3 regions of the Paenibacillus sp. J23TS9 genome follow, and region 1 is predicted to be linked to each of the others. Evidence: predicted binding sites of a transcription regulator. Region 1 holds the regulator's gene; each other region holds the start of a gene.

Region 1 (3,286 bases):
TCTGGTGATCGATGAAGCGCATCATTTGGAGGATGTGGCAGGCAAGCATCTCGGACTTAATATGAAATATTTCAGTGTGGTCCACACGCTTACCCGCCTGTACAAGGATGGCCGCAGCGGTCAGCTTCCTGCACTACGCCAGCAGCTCCAGTCCTCGGGACAGGAACGCGCCGGAGACTGGATTGCGGCAATCGACCGCATCAGTGAGGATCTGGTCGATGTCAAAGAGAACTGGGATAAGCTCAGCGAATCCCTCTTTAGTCTCATTCCGGAGCGTAATGATGCTGCACCTGGTGATGCCGGTCAGTTTGTACTTCGTTTGCAGCCTGGCAAATGGCCTCAGGAATGGGAGACGCTCAAGGCGCTGGAAAACCAAAATCATGTTAAAATCAGCGAAATTGTGCGCCGCGGGGAGAAAATGCTTGCAGAGTACAAGGAGGATGAAGACGATTACAGCGCGGACAGCCTGATCACGGATCTAAGCGGTCTATTTAAGGATTTGGCAGTCGAGCGGGATGATCTTCGTTTCTTCATGAATCTTAATGATGAGACCGTTGTATACTGGATGGAAGCCAGCAGCCATTACCGGAGCAAGTCACTCCAGCTGTACGCTGTTCCCGTCGATGTAAGCAAGCAGCTCAAGGATTTGTTCTTTGATAAGAAAAAAAGCGTCATATTGACGTCTGCCACGTTGTCTGTGGATAAATCATTCCAATACATGATTGATAATCTGGGATTGCAAGAGGATCAGGAAAACGGGCGATTGGTCTCTGTGCAGCTTCCTTCTCCATTCAATTATCGGGATCAGGCTTTACTGGTGATTCCGCGTGATTTTCCAAGTGTAAAAGGAAGTGTCGGAGATGCAGTGTTTGTGAATACACTGGTTCAATCTTTGGCGGATACCGCGGTTGCTACCCACGGAAGAATGCTCGTATTGTTTACTTCTTACCGCATGCTAAGGCAGGTCCATGAGCCACTCAAAAATGCACTTGCCAGCAGCGATATAACTGTATTAGGCCAAGGTGTTGACAGCGGCAGCCGCACCAAACTCATCCGCAGATTCCAAGACAGCAGCGCTTCTGTACTGCTCGGTACAAGCAGCTTCTGGGAAGGTGTGGATATTCCCGGAGAAGCGCTGACTTGTCTGGCTATTGTAAGGCTGCCATTCCAACCGCCGAACCATCCGCTCGTTGAGGCAAAAAGCGAACTGCTGCAGCGGCAGAAGAAAAACCCGTTTATGAAGCTTTCTGTGCCGCAGGCGGTTATTCGCTTCAAACAGGGCTTTGGTCGGCTGGTACGTACGGCAAATGATCGTGGGATTGTTATTGTATACGATACGCGTGTGATTGAATCCTATTACGGCAAGTACTTCCTATACTCATTGCCAGGACCCAAAATGGAACATATGATTACTGAAAAAATGGTTCCTCGCATATCCGAATGGCTTCATGAGGGCTAAGCATGCATCCGAATCAATTGACTGAAAAACATGTATATAAATTAAGCTGTTAAATAGGGGGAGCAAGCATGAAATCGGAGAAAATATCCGAAGCGGTTGTCCGCAGATTGCCTGTGTATTTAAGATACTTGAATGATCTGAATAAACGCGAGGTATCCACAGTATCATCACAGGAGCTCGGACTGAAGCTGGATTTGAATCCTGCACAGATTCGTAAGGATCTGGCTTATTTCGGGGATTTTGGCCGCAAGGGGATTGGTTACGATGTATCGTACCTGATCGAGAAAATTCGCCATATCCTGAATCTGGACCAGCAGATCAATGCCGTGCTCGTTGGAGCCGGTAATCTGGGTCACGCGCTATCGAATTATAACTTATACCTTCGGGAAAATATCAAGATTGTCGCTGTATTCGATGAGAATCCCAAAAAGGTAGGAACGCGCATCAGTACCTTAACGGTTCAGTCGATGGATGAAATTAGTGAAACGATCAAAGGCCAGAACATCCGTATTGGGATTATTACGGTTCCTGATGTTGAAGCGCAGAATGTGGCAGATAAGTTGATTACCGCCGGTATTGAGGCTATTCTCAACTTCGCACCAACCATTTTGAAGGCGCCTGCGAACATCCGGATCCATGCGGCTGATTTCACAACAGATCTGCTGAGTCTGGCTTATTATTTGGACAATGGAAAGGACGATTCTGCGGATGACGGAGAACATAAAGACAAATAAATGGGTAATTAAGAACGGAAGCTTTGCGGTTTCTGATGCAGACAAGCCGGTGATTCACGGCTGTATGGTGATCGAGGATGACATGATTACTTATATAGGAGAGGAAATGCCTGAGATCGAAAGCGATGTTTCTGTCGTGGATGGAACTCACCTTTTCTTCATGCCAGGACTGGTTAACACCCATGGTCATGCTGCCATGTCACTGCTGCGCGGGTATGGTGATGACCTTGCGCTGCAAATTTGGCTGGAAGAAAAAATGTGGCCTATGGAGGCTAAATTTACTTCTTCAGATGTGTACTGGGGCACTTCACTGTCCGTACTGGAAATGCTGAAAGGCGGTACCACTACGTTCCTGGATATGTATGACCATATGGACCAAGTCGCTAAGGTGGTTAAGGAATCGGGCATGCGTGCATCACTTATGCGCGGGGTTATTGGTCTGTGTCCAGAAGAGGTTCAGCGCCATAAGCTGAATGAAGCTATCGCGTTTGCACGTGACTGGAACGGACAAGCAGACGGTCGTATCACGACTATGATCTCACCACATGCACCATATACCTGCCCTCCGGACTTTATCGAAAAGTTTGTGCAGGCAGCCCATGACATGGATCTGCCGATGCATACCCATATGTCCGAGACGAAGGCTGAAGTGGAACAAAATGTCCGCGATTATGGAGTTCGTCCGGTCGCCCACTTAGAGAAGCTTGGCATGTTCTCGCGTCCTTCTCTGGTGGCACATGCTGTGCATCTGACGGATGAGGAAATTGAAATTCTGGCTGCTAATCATGTTGCTGTCTCCCATAACCCGGGAAGCAATCTGAAGCTGGCCAGTGGGGTGGCCCGCGTAACAGACCTGCTCAAAGCAGGAGTAACCGTATCGCTGGGTACCGATGGAGCGGCAAGCAATAATAATTTGGATATGTTTGAAGAAATGCGTCTTGCGGCATTGATTCATAAAGGTGTTTCCGGCGATCCTACTGCTATTCCTGCAGCCGAAGCACTCAAAATGGGTACGGTGTATGGGGCTCAATCGCTCTTTTTGAAAAATGTGGGTACGCTGGCTCCGGGGATGAAGGCAGATTTCATCGCCCTG
Region 2 (3,286 bases), on a different contig from region 1:
TGGATATGAACGACCGCGGTCTCCGCAGCATGGTTACAGGACTTGGTGATGGGAATGGCGTTGTCCGTGAAGGTGGCTTTCTGATTACAACGGCTTCGGAAGTCATGGCTGTGCTCTGTTTGAGCGAAGGTATTGGTGATTTAAAGGAGCGTCTCGGCCGGATCATTATCGGATACAACCAGGTGGGAGAGGCTGTGACTGCTTCTCAGCTGGGGGCCGTGCAGGCCATGACCATCCTGCTGAAGGATGCAATCAAGCCGAACCTTGTACAGACACTGGAAGGAACACCGGTGATCGTACACGGCGGACCGTTCGCCAATATTGCCCATGGCTGCAGCAGCGTCATCGGAACGCGGCTTGCCTTGAAGCTCGGTGAGATTGTCGTTACCGAAGCCGGCTTTGGCGCAGATCTCGGCGCAGAGAAATTCATGGATATCAAATGCCGCCAGGCGGAACTGAATCCGGCAGCTGCAGTGCTGGTTGTGACAGTCAAAGCCCTGAAATATAATGGCGGGGCCGCTAAAGACAAACTGCATGAGCCGGGTATGCAGGAGCTTGCAGACGGACTTGCCAATATGAAACGGCATGCGGAGAATTTGAAGAAGTTTGGCGTTCCGGTTGTGGTGGCGGTGAATCATTTTGCCGATGATAGACCTGAAGAGGTCGAACGTGTACTTGCGGAATGCCGTGCTTTACATGTTCCTGCGGCTGTGTCGAAGGTATGGGCACAAGGCAGCGCAGGCGGCCGGGAGCTTGCGGAAGCCCTGGTTAAGCTGCTTGGGGAGGAAGACTCCAGCTATCGGCCGCTGTATGACCTCGAAACGGATATCCGTTCCAAAATCGGAACGATCGTCCGGGAAATCTACCGGGGCGCAGAGGTATCCTATTCTCCTTCGGCTTTGCGGAGTCTGACGGATATTGAGAGACTTGGATATGGGAATCTTCCTGTTTGTATGGCCAAAACCCAGTATTCGTTCTCGGATCAGCCGCGTCTTCTGGGAGCGCCGGAAGGCTTTACCGTGCAGGTTAGGGAGATATCATTGTCTGCAGGCGCAGGATTTGCCGTTGTACAGACCGGAAGCATTATGACGATGCCTGGACTGCCTCAGTCGCCTGCTGCTGAACATATGAGCATCGACGAAGACGGCCGGATCTCCGGATTGTTCTAGGAAACAAAAAACCAGCTCTTTTCTGCATATGGTTGATGCAGTGAGGAGCTGGTTTTTTATTTTACCGCAGATGCAAGAATTACCTGTTACGCACCTGATTTGCCTGTGTTGATCAGGCTCGTGAGTGCTTTTTCCAAAGGTTCCATACCTGCCACCAAATCAAAAGATCGGTTCCGGGTTTCATCCATGCTAAGAGAAAGAACGACAGCAGCGGCGACATCATCCCGGGAAATGCGGCCGGATTCGGCAAGATGCGGTGCAGCCATGACATTGCCGGACGCCGGCTCATTGGTCAGTCCCCCCGGCCGGATGATGGTGTACACCATGCCGCTCTCTTCAAGCACCTTCTCGGCTTTGCGTTTGGCAATGAGAAATGGCTTGAGGAATGCAGGCATATCATCCGGATTCATCGTACCCATAGAGCTGATCAGAACGAACCGGGGAATCTTGTCCAGTACGCACTGCTCGATCAATCTTACGGTTCCCACATGATCCACATGCTCGGGGTCACCATTGGCTCCGGCACCAACCGCGCAAATCACGACATCGGCCCCCTTCAATCCATCGGAAAACGATTCGGATAAATCACCCAGATAGCCAGTGGCACCGACTGCCTCTACGTTACGCTGATGCTCGGTGCTCCGCACCAGCCCGCGCACATCATAGCCCGCCTTTACCAGTTCTTTGACAATTCTCCCGCCGGTCTGGCCGTGGGCACCTGCTACAAATACCGTTGTCATCGCTTCAACACCTCCATGATCATTTTACCCATCCTCACTTGTCCTTTAAGCATAGAAGGGGCTTCTGTCAAAAACCAATCAAGTAAATCATATAATTAGGGCCCGCCATAGATAGAATATTCCTTTATTGTAACTAATATGTGATTATTTTCACATATTAAAATCAAGTATTCCATTACAATAAAAATGAAGAGCAGACCAGAAGAATATATCCGAATGCCTGATTCGTTTAAATCTGTGCAGATTAAATTTTAAATAAGTTAAAGCTTCTATAGGTGTATGCAAAGGAGAGGACATTATGGCTTCCTACAAACCTCAGCAAATTGCTGAACTCACCGTGGAAACAGGAATCAAGAAGGCACATAATCCGCTGTTATCCGTACTGGTACTGGGTTTTTTGGCCGGAGCGTTTATTGCGCTAGGGTTCCTGCTGGATATCCGTGTCATTGCAAGCGCTCCGAAAGAATGGGGGTCCTTCGCGGGATTCATTGGGGCTGCTGTCTTTCCAACAGGCCTGATTCTGGTGCTGCTGGCGGGTGGTGAGCTGCTCACGGGGAATATGATGGTCGTATCCTTGGCCCGAATGGCAAAAAAGATTACGACGCTCGAGCTTTTGAAAAATTGGGTGCTGGTGCTTGCAGCCAACTTTGTCGGCGCATTGTTTGTGGCCTATTTTTTCGGTCATGTGAACGGGCTTACGGAAAGCGGCCCTTATCTGGATAAACTGGTGGATATGGCAGGACATAAGCTGGATGACAGCTTCCTGCAGGCTTTTGTCTCGGGTATCGGGTGCAACTGGCTGGTGGCACTGGCTGTATGGCTGTGCTATGCGTCGGATAGCTTGAGCGGTAAAATCTTGGGGATTTGGTTTCCGACCATGGCTTTTGTCGCCATTGGATTTCAGCACGTTGTTGCGAACATGTTCCTCATTCCGGCAGCGATTTTTGCGGGACATTTTACATGGGGCGATTATGTTATGAACTTTATTCCCGTGCTGCTTGGGAACCTTGTTGGCGGGGTGGTATTTGTCGCCGCTGCATATTGGACTTCATACCTTCGTGATGCCAAGCCGGCTGCTCCGGCGCAGAGAGCAGATCGCAAAGCTGCCGGAGGAATGCGCAAGCATGCATAAAAAGATTTCTGCAACTCAAAAAGGCCGGTCATTCCCTGAGGGAACGTCCGGTCTTTTGTATGGGGAAAGCTTGATCTTCGGCATCAAAACAAATTCGCCATGATAAAGTTCGGGGGAACGAAACTTTAACATGGCAAATTTTTGGGAGTGGTCCATGATATGGCATAGCTGGCGGAACGAAAGATCGTCCCATGCTTTATGCTCTTATTTGATGATTACCCGGATGCTTAAGAAGTGAAACAACA
Region 3 (3,286 bases), 250 kb from region 1:
AATTTCTCTGCAGCAGCGGCGCCATTTTGATAAGCCTGAATCCAGCTCAGGAAGTTTGTAATTTTGTAGCGTTCGGATTCAAGACCCCAGAGCGGGGCACCATTCAGTGCTTCAACATGGATTCCGAGCTCATTGGATTCTTTGATAAAGCTTTTATAATAAGATACCGGAATATCGATATTAATCTGCAAATAAACCAGATTGACCTGATTCTGACTCAGAAACGATAAAACCTCCTGCGGATTTTTCCGAATCCGTTCGGTATTCCACAGCCATGTAGCCTTCTGATAATAACCTTGGGCTTTAGCCTCTTGAGGAGAAAACAGTCCGGTTCCGGACAAAATAACACTGCAGAAAACGGTGATCAAACATAAGCGGTTTAAAAATTTTGCTGCCATATGGTTTACACTCCTTAAATGATCTGTACAGACGTATGATTCATTATGCCCTTTTACATTGGGGGAATTAGACTTCAGACCTTTGACCTTAAGCGACAAGTTTGGATGTATGTAGTTCTTATCGGGTAGAAGCCTAACCTCCTTATATCGGGCAGTGCTCAGTTCCTTAATTTGATGTATAGGAAGAACTGCGCAATCAAATGAGACTTGGGAACGGGTTATAACTTAATTTTCGGTTCTTTTATCCGTAAGTTTCATAGGACTTAAGTCCTTAAATTGAGGAATAAGGTCATTTTTGTGACATTAATAGGTATATTGAGGGGGAGGAAGAGGAAATGATTGAAAATTATTCAAATCAGGGAAAGTTTGGGTCTTTTTGCGCACAAAAAAACTCCCGCAGAACCATGCACCGGTTACGGAAGTCTTTTAACAGACGTATATTTAAGCCGGAAGGGATCAATGAACAAGCAACTAGATCCGGCAGATTTCATTTGGACACATTTCACAATGGCATATATCCTGGAGCATTCCAAGATCTTTAATAACAATCATACCATTCTCGTATTCCACAGCATCCTTTTTGCGGAGATCGCTGAGCATACGGTTTACGCTTTCGCGGGTTGCTCCGATCATGTTCGAGAGGTCCGTATGGGTAATCTTTTTATGAATAAGGATCGTATCCCCATGTTTTTCACCATACGTATTGCCGAGTCGGATTAGAGTCGAGCAGAGCGCACCAGGTTTCCCGTACATCATCAGATCACGGAATTTGGTTTGAGTCAGGCGGTGGTGTATGCCCATCCATTTCATAAAATCGATCGCGAAATCACAGTGCTGGCAGATCAGCATCTCCAAATCCTTTTGATCAATAACCCCAATTTCACTTTCCTCGAGTACTTCCGCTGTAAAGCTGTGCTTGCTGCTGAAAAAAGGATCCGCTTGACCAACCATGTCACCCGATTGATACATATATAGAATCAGCTCTTTACCTTCATCCGTCGATTTGGTCAATTTGATGCGACCGCGTTTGACATAAAACAGCTTATCGGAAAAATCACCTTCCCAGAACAGATGCGAGCCTTCAGGCACGATGCGTTCTTTCATAATGACCATTAGACGATCCATGTTTTGTTCTGTAAAGCAGCTTGTATTCCCACGGGCTTCGATAACATTCAGTTGGTTGCTCATACTCGTTATCCCCTTTGTATCTTCAATTTTCAGTAAATTTTAAACTAATTATAACCTGAAAAAATCTGTTTTTGGGGGGAGAATAGCCCTTAAAAGTGTCGAAATTCCGACATTGTGATAAATTTCACTTTTGGATGAATTTCTATATTCAGATTTTTACATAACACCATACAAAGCAGTGAATCGGTAATGAAAGCGCTTTGAAAACTAATGTTAAAAACCCTCAAACATTGTGAAAGTTTTCACTTTAAATCTTTTCATGATTATGTTATGATCAAGTCGAGAGAGAGATAAAACCAAAATTTACCTGAGAGGATGAGAGATATGGCTGTAAAAAATGATATTGTTGCCAATACAAAACAGCAATCAGCCGAAGAGTACATCCAGACCCTGATCAACAAGGCAAACAAGGCCCAGGAAAAATTTATGAGCATGACCCAGGAGCAAATCGATGACATCGTTCAGGCAATGGCCTTGGCAGGACTCGACAAGCATATGTATCTGGCAAAACTCGCGGTCGAAGAGACAGGAAGAGGCATCTACGAAGATAAAATCACCAAGAACATGTTCTCGACGGAGTATATTTACCACAGTATTAAGTATGAAAAGACCGTTGGTGTCATTGAAGACAATCCATATGAAAGCTATCAGAAAATAGCGGAGCCGGTCGGCATTATTATGGGGATTACACCCGTAACGAATCCGACATCAACGACGATGTTTAAAGCACTTATCTCTATTAAAACACGTAATCCTATTATTTTCGGCTTCCATCCTTCAGCCCAGCAATGCAGCAGAGAAGCGGCTAAAACATTGCTCGAGGCAGCCGTGAAGCATGGAGCCCCGGCAGACTGCATCCAGTGGATTGATGAGCCGAACATGGAAAAAACCAATGCTTTGATGAATCATCCGGATGTCGCCCTCATATTGGCAACCGGTGGTTCAGGCATGGTGCGCGCTGCATACAGCTGCGGCAAACCGGCTCTTGGCGTTGGACCTGGCAATGTCCCTTGCTTCATCGAAAAATCGGCGGATATCAACCAGGCGGTAACGGATCTGATCTTGTCCAAGTCTTTCGATAACGGTATGATTTGCGCTTCGGAACAGGCCGTAATCATCGAGGAGCCGATTTTTGACCAGGTTAAAAAGAAAATGATCGCTAACGGCTGCTACTTTGTGAATAAGGATGAGGCAGCCAAACTGACAGCTGGAGCTATTAACGTGGAAAAATGCGCTGTCAATCCGGCGATTGTCGGCCAATCGGCTGTCAAGATCGCGGAAATGAGCGGCTTTAGCGTACCGGCCGGAACAAAAATACTGGTCGCTGAAATCGAAGGCGTAGGCATGAAGTACCCGTTGTCGGCTGAGAAGCTGAGTCCGGTACTGGCCTGCTACAAGGTGAAGAATGCTGCAGAAGGCATCGAGCGGGCAGCTGAGGTCGTAGCCTTCGGCGGAATGGGACATTCGTCGGTCATCCACTCGCATAATGAGGAAGTTATTTTGAAATTCGCGGATCGGCTGCAAACGGGCCGTATTATTGTCAATTCGCCATCGACTCACGGCGCCATTGGGGATATCTACAATACGAACCTGCCGTCGCTGACGCTTGGCTGTGGATCATATGGCCGGAATTCGACGTCGTCTAACGTGACCGCAGTCAATCTCATTAATGTGAAAAGGGTGGCTCGTCGTACAGTGAA

Evidence for each region. The regulator Rex, encoded in region 1, represses fermentation and respiration genes when NADH is low (regulators of the CRP and FNR family bind a similar motif). The targets are predictions, from matches to a motif close to TTGTGAAATATTTCACAA.
Region 2: a site for Rex is predicted at 2,048-2,065, ahead of KJS65_RS19440 (formate/nitrite transporter family protein). Genes of this name have one in related genera too.
Region 3: a site for Rex is predicted at 1,817-1,834, ahead of adhE (bifunctional acetaldehyde-CoA/alcohol dehydrogenase). Genes of this name have one in related genera too.

Annotation. Positions count from the first base shown of each region.
Region 1 is NZ_BOSG01000001.1:750,516-753,801, forward strand. Features, by position in the region: gene dinG (ATP-dependent DNA helicase DinG) at 1-1,459, shown strand, start outside; gene KJS65_RS03855 (redox-sensing transcriptional repressor Rex) at 1,528-2,193, shown strand; gene KJS65_RS03860 (amidohydrolase) at 2,180-3,286, shown strand, end outside.
Region 2 is NZ_BOSG01000003.1:200,747-204,032, reverse strand. Features, by position in the region: gene KJS65_RS19450 (formate--tetrahydrofolate ligase) at 1-1,169, shown strand, start outside; gene KJS65_RS19445 (SDR family oxidoreductase) at 1,256-1,909, opposite strand; gene KJS65_RS19440 (formate/nitrite transporter family protein) at 2,208-3,041, shown strand.
Region 3 is NZ_BOSG01000001.1:501,495-504,780, forward strand. Features, by position in the region: gene KJS65_RS02415 (hypothetical protein) at 1-398, opposite strand, end outside; partial or broken gene KJS65_RS30190 (KxYKxGKxW signal peptide domain-containing protein) at 742-828, shown strand; gene KJS65_RS02420 (Crp/Fnr family transcriptional regulator) at 870-1,586, opposite strand; gene adhE (bifunctional acetaldehyde-CoA/alcohol dehydrogenase) at 1,911-3,286, shown strand, end outside.